2 linked regions of the Rubinisphaera italica genome follow. The main gene of each other region encodes a partner of the protein of the gene in region 2 in a complex. Links are inferred from orthologs where the notes say so. Each region holds a gene or a part of one and is shown on either strand. Other genes may lie near its edges.

Evidence for each region.
Region 1: the proteins of tsaD (region 2) and tsaB are in contact, whole or in part, in a solved structure (PDB 4WQ4), measured with the Escherichia coli proteins. The link is inferred for Rubinisphaera italica from one-to-one orthologs.

The regions. Positions count from the first base shown.
Region 1 is NZ_SJPG01000001.1:3,721,791-3,725,044, forward strand. Bases 316-3,242 are described here. They hold tsaB (tRNA (adenosine(37)-N6)-threonylcarbamoyltransferase complex dimerization subunit type 1 TsaB), read right to left. Parts: upstream 2,164-3,242; coding sequence 1,468-2,163; downstream 316-1,467. Other genes in these bases: Pan54_RS13895 (hypothetical protein), read left to right, coding at 316-370; Pan54_RS13900 (hypothetical protein), read left to right, coding at 560-838; Pan54_RS13905 (ATP-dependent Clp protease proteolytic subunit), read left to right, coding at 874-1,455; Pan54_RS13915 (chloride channel protein), read left to right, coding at 2,414-3,242. Also shown: more of Pan54_RS13895, read left to right, coding at 1-315; more of Pan54_RS13915, read left to right, coding at 3,243-3,254. UniProt on the Escherichia coli protein: Required for the formation of a threonylcarbamoyl group on adenosine at position 37 (t(6)A37) in tRNAs that read codons beginning with adenine.
Region 2 is NZ_SJPG01000001.1:3,338,956-3,342,174, reverse strand. Bases 24-2,915 are described here. They hold tsaD (tRNA (adenosine(37)-N6)-threonylcarbamoyltransferase complex transferase subunit TsaD), read right to left. Parts: upstream 2,038-2,915; coding sequence 1,009-2,037; downstream 24-1,008. Other genes in these bases: Pan54_RS12395 (S41 family peptidase), read right to left, coding at 2,117-2,915; Pan54_RS12405 (sensor histidine kinase), read left to right, coding at 257-991; Pan54_RS12410 (response regulator), read left to right, coding at 24-73. In the rest of the region: more of Pan54_RS12410, read left to right, coding at 1-23; more of Pan54_RS12395, read right to left, coding at 2,916-3,219.

The sequences.
Region 1 (3,254 bases), 380 kb from region 2 along the record:
CGCCATTGTCTTGGGAACCTGGCATTCACAGTACTACGGCGAGCGACATCTGATTGTCCGCGAGGACAGAACAGCTACCATTTATTATCAGGCCAACATGATGGCCCGCATGTTTGTCGGCTCGCACCTGAGAATCGAATACAGCTGGAGATACGACCCTGAAAAACAGCAGGTCATCTTCACGATTACTGGAGGCGGACCTGAGTCCGGGCTCGAATATGTCAAAAAAACCTGGGGAGACGATCTGCGACAAACTGTCGAAAGCATCTGTGTATCAGATATGTATCTCGCAGACCTGGATGGAAAAACGAAGCATCACTGGTCGCGATTGACGGAAGTCCCGGAAAAAGTAATGGCTGTTTTTGAATGAAAAACTTGCAGTAAAGCGAAAATCAATCTCAGTGAGTTACTGCTAAATGTTGATTTCAGAAAATGATATAACCTGTATGACTTTTACATGGGACACGGAAACGGCTGTCGACATGTTCTTCGCTGTGAAATTCTTGGCTTTGAGAGACAACTTGATTGTGACAATCTGTTCAAGTCAAAACAGGACGCGATGCTGCAAATTAATGACATCGCATTTGAAAAATTTCGAACAGGACAGTTTAGATTTCAACCAACACATAGGCAGGAAATTGCTCAAAGCCTTATTCAACTCTCTAATCTCCAGTTGATTGAAGCGATGTACGAGGACAATCTCTTTGAATCCGAAATTGTAAAAAGAGAATTGATTCATCGTAAAATCATGGATGATGATATTTATAAAATCGGATTTTATGGCAATGACATCGCTAAAACACAAGCAATTGATCTTATGAAATACAAAGTTCTTTAGCCTGACCTACCACTTATCAATTAGAACTCACCTTGATGACCTCCCCTCGAAATTCAGAATCTTCCAAACGCAGTAAATCCTCCTCTCCTGCTCCCATGCGAGGCGGAAAAGTTGATGAGTCCAATCGAAACTGGGAATTACTGATCGCCGGTGACTTCAACGATCGGCACGTCGAGCTACTGGAAACGCTGGTCGAAGTACCGAAAAACAGTTCGGGAACACTGTATTTCGACTCCAACGGCGGGAGTGTTTACACGGCCATGTCTCTCGTCACGCTGATGCAGGTTCGTGGACTTAAAGCGACTGGCATTGTGTTGGGAGAATGTTCCTCGGCTGCTCTTTTACCCTTCGCCGCTTGTCGCAAACGGTTTGTCACACCACATTCAACACACCTGTTCCATCCGATGAAATGGGAGAGCGAAGAAAACGTACGGCTGGAAGAAGCAGCCGAGTGGACGCGTCACTTTCAGCAGTTGCAGGAAGTGATCGAAAATATGCTGGTAACATTGTTTCCGATTGAACGCTCAAAACTGGATGCCTGGACCCAGCCGGGAAGGTTTGTCACGGGTAGCGAACTTGTGGAAACGGGATTGGCAGAGTTTGTCGAGGCACAATAGATACAATTGCTATTACTTTGCCTGTGCTTTTTCCTCGGCTGCACTGCGTCGAATGTATAACGGCTGAAGCTGAAAAGGATCGTCGCTGCCTTCTTCAAGAAAACGCAGGCGTCCACAACGAGCAACAGTGGCTGCATCGGGAGACCAGTCATCTTCAGGGGCCAGTTTCCAATCTGCAGGCCAGGTCTGATTGGGAAGTTGGCGAGTCAGTCTGGGAATTCCCAGACCTGCATAGATGACACCGGAATGATCGTGGTTTTTCCAGACATCTAGCTCTTCGGCTATGAGAGGACCAGAAGGAATCCAGACATCATCCTGAACTTCAAACCGTTGCCAGGCAACCTGACCTTTTCGCAGGTCTTCAATGACTTCGACCCGTTCGCAAGAGATAGTCAGACCTTGTGCGGTTGCTGCAAAAGTTGAAACCGCTTTGAGAGGGCACCCCGTCACATAAGCAAACGTCTTCGCGAACGTAATGCCAACACGCAATCCAGTAAAACTTCCAGGCCCGTGTGTGATTGCCAGCAATTCGATCTCAGACCAGGAAACCTCGTTATCCTGGCAAAGCGATTGCACAGTCGAAAACAGTTTCTGAGTCGGTTGTCCGAAATCGGACTGGAGCGGCGAAATCGCAATCAATTTCTCATCGCGCACTAAAGCAACAGAACTCTTTTTGCCCGTACATTCCAGCCCAAGAATCAGCATCATGTTCCTTTATTGAGTTGCAGTTCGAATGCTAAGAGGACTTTTTTCAGAAAAATGGAACCGCGGATGAACGCAGATATTTCGCATCAGTGTTTATCTGTGTCCATCGGTGGTTCAAATTCGTTTCTGTTGATCTTACTTCGCGATTACATAACAGATCAAATCGCGGCTACTTGAAGGGATCTGCCTTGAATGATATTGTTCGGAAGCTTTTCCAGAAACCCATAACACCTACCGACCGTCAGAAACTGAGATGCGTCTCCCTTTGAGTTGGCTCCGCAAGCTATTAGAGCGTATGGAATCCCGAGATTTCCAGCTCTCCAGCAAATGGTTTCTGCTCTCGATGATTTTAGGTGTTGTGGTTGGGCTAGTCACGGTTGTCTTTGACCATCTTTCTCTGTTCGTTGAAACCATCGTTCTACGGGGACTAGTCGGGTTTAATCCGGGCGAAGCCGAGGGAGAATTTGACCCGTTTGCGAGCCTGCTGGATTTATCACGAGGCCCAGAGCCCTGGATTTTGTTACTGGTGGTGACCCTTGGGGGATTACTCTCTGGCTATCTGTTGCAGAGATTTGCCACAGATGCGTCAGGCTCAGGAACCGGGGCGACAATCCATGCATTTCACTTTCGTCAAGGTTATTTGCGGTGGCAAATTGTCTGGGTGAAAATCCTCACCACTTCTATCACCGTAGGAACGGGTGGCTCGGGTGGTCGTGAAGGTCCGATTGCTCAAATCGGGGCGGCTTTGGGAGCCTGGCTGGGCCAACGTCTCCATTTGACGAGACGCGATCGTCGGATCTTACTGGCTGCCGGTATGGGAGCTGGTGTTGGTGCGATCTTTCGGGCACCGCTGGCCGGTGCGTTATTTGCTGCAGAAATTTTATATAAAGATGCCGACTTCGAAGCTGAAGTGATTGTACCAGCGGCAATGTCGTCCATCATTGCTTATGGCGTTTATTCCATGTTTCTCCCGCAAGAAATTCGATATATGCCGTTGTTCGGGCAGGAACTGCGATTCAATTTTCTATCGCCATTCGAACTGATACCGTACACAATCATGGCGATTGTGATCGTTTTTGTTGGCATTCTGTTTA
Region 2 (3,219 bases):
GAAGCCTTTCGAGGTCGATGTGTTAATGAATCGCATCTGCAAACTGCTCGATGTGGAACCTGTCGGGGTTTAATTGTCGAGCCAAGAAGAATCAGGCCGCACGGACTTCGTGCGGCTTTTTTTGTGGACATCTCATCGGAAGTCAACAAGTGAGTCTTCTATCCTGATATTTTGGGTTGATGATGTTATAAAGCACGACAACGGAGTGCATTGCAGTTATTTGAGGCCTAAATCTAAGCCCTGAAAGGGCACTAGAGTGAACTCGAAGCAGGAAACGATCTCAATTCACCCTGACGATGCCCGCATGGCATCGCTCGTTGAATTCTGCGCTGCTGCCGGCCATGAAATCAACAATCCGCTCGCAGTGATTCTCGGTCGTGTCCATCTGCTGCTGAAAGATGAACATGATCCTGCTCGCAGACAATCACTCGAAACAATAGCCGGTCAGGCACTGCGCGTGCGGGATATGATTGGCGATGTCATGGTCTTCGCCGATCCTCCTTCTCCTCAACCAAGCCGATTTGTGGTTCATGACGAAATCTCAAAGATTATTGAATCTCAACTCGCTATTGCCCGGCGCCAATTTGGAGATGAAGTCCCGCAGATCAAATTTGATTGCAGTGAGGAAATCATTCTGGAAGCTGATCGGGATCAATTTCTAACGGTCATCTCAGAATTAATCCGAAACACACTGCATCCCTCAACGGCGGCGACTTCAATACAGATTGAAATCTTAGAGGCAGATGATCAATGTGAAATTCACGTCACCGACGATGGTCGTGGCTTAACCCCAGAAGAAATGCAGCATCTCTTCGATCCCTTTTACTCCGGACGACAAGCGGGCCGTGGACTAGGGTTTGGATTGAGCAAAGCGTATCGTCTAGCCGAATTGCATCAGGCGACTATTGAAGTGATACAGATCCCTGAAACTCATGGCCTTCAATTAGTCGTAATCTGGCCACTTGCTGTAGGCGAGCCAAGTCAGTCATGACTCGGGTTTTGTCATGATTATTGTGCCCGCACAAGACCAGGTGTTACATCAATATCAAGTGAAGCAAACAACTGCCGATCATAACTCTCCCAGGCAATCGCTCCCATGGCTGCGTTGTCGGTGCAGTATTCCATCGGTGCAATGACGAGTTGAGTTTTACGTTCGGTGCACATACTTTTCAGGTCGTGCCGTAATCGCCGATTCGCCGCGACTCCTCCACCGACACACAAAGAGTTGTATCCCAGTTGCTTTAGAGCCTGTTCACATTTCCTGACAATCACATCCACCACTGCTTTTTCAAACGAGGCGGCCACATCGGCCAGTCGTTTTGAGTTCATTTCAGGCGGTTGTTGATGAGCTCCCGGTTGACCTTTCACTTCGTAGAGAACAGCCGTTTTGAGTCCGCTGAAACTGAAGGCTAGGCGTGATTGATGATAAAACGCTTTGGGAAAATCAAACGCATCGGCATTTCCATCGTCAGCGGCTTTTTGAATTGAAGGTCCACCCGGGTAGGTGAGTCCTAAGATCGCTGCCACTTTGTCAAACGCTTCTCCCGCGGCATCATCAATCGTCGAACCGAGCAGCGGCATCTCTAAAGCATCTCTGCAATCGTAAAGATTGGTATGCCCGCCACTCACAACCAATCCGACTGCCGGGAAGACATTTTTCGCGGAGGACATCTGGCAGGCATACAGATGAGCTTGCACATGATCGATCGCAATGAGCGGAAGATCGAGAATTAAAGCCAATGTTTTTGCGGCTGTCACCCCCACGAGCAAGGAGCCGACTAAACCGGGATGAGTCGCGACAGCAATCGCGGAGAGATCTGTCAGATTTACTCCCGCTTCACTCATCGCACTCTCGATGACCGGCAGAATCCGTTCGACGTGCGCGCGAGCTGCAATTTCAGGAACAACTCCGCCGTATTGCTCGTGCAGATCGCTTTGCGAAGAGACAATCGAACTCAGAATCGTCAGGTCACGCCCGATAACTGCAGCCGCAGTCTCATCACACGTCGACTCAATCGCCAGAAGCAGTTTGGGCATCGGTTACCTATAAAATAAAAGAGGCGAGCCGCGTTTTGAATAACTAGGCTCGCCTCATATCAGCAAAGAAAATCTAAGATTAAAGCACAGTTTGTGCAGGCACCACGAAGAAGCTTCGCGGAATAAAGGCCGCTTTTTTGCTCTCTTCTTCAGGTTCGACCTGCTCAGTCTCTTCCTTGGCTTCCTGCTTTTTTACCTCACCAGACATCGCGGATTGTACATACTCGAGAGCTTTATCGAGCTGAGTATCGACGAATTCACTTTCAGGTGGAGCTTCGTTGCTGAGCACATCCCGCTCGCTGCGGAATTTGCGGTATTCGATCATCTGCTTTGTGGTGAACTCAACTTTCTCACCTTCGTCGGGCATTACACCCCATTCGTCTTCAGGTTTGGCTTTTGGAAAGCGATGAATGTTCTTACCGCTGGGACGATGATAACTGGCAGTCGTCAACTTGAGTGCACTGTTACCATCTTCGAGTTCAATCACATTTTGAACGCTTCCTTTACCCCAGGACCGTTCGCCGACAATGATGGCCCGATCATGATCCTGCAGACAAGCCGAGACGATTTCGCTGGCAGAGGCACTGAAACGATTGATCAGGATTGCCATTGGAAAATCGCTGAAAGTACCACGTTTCTTGGCTCGCCATGTTCGTTCCTGAGTGTTGCGACCTTTCGTACTGACAATTTTTCCAGACTCGATAAACAAGTCAGAAATTTCTGTTGCAGAGGTCAGCAGTCCACCTGGATTCCAGCGGAGATCCAGAACCAGACCTTTCATGCCTTCTTTTTCCAGCTGCTTCAAAGCGGCCAGTAGTTCGCTGGTACTGTTTCGGCTGAAGTGTGACAAGCGGATGTAGCCAATTTTGCTGGCATCATCGAGCATGAAATTCCAGGTGCCGTCCGGGTTGTAACGATCTCCCATTACGGTCGCCACTTTGATGACGTCCCGTTCGATTTCCAGTTTTTCGATCGTACTTTTGACTTCCACTTTCTGATCTTCCGGCAACTCTTCAGAATTTTCTGCAATCTCTTCTGCGGTGCCATCGTCATCGGTCGTTTCATGGCGAACTGTAATCGTCACTTTTTTGCCTGCTGGGCCTTTAAGGAGTTTCACCGCGGTCGCGAGTTCCTTGCCAACTTCGAATTCCGCAACAGTTTGACCTTCAATACTGATAATAC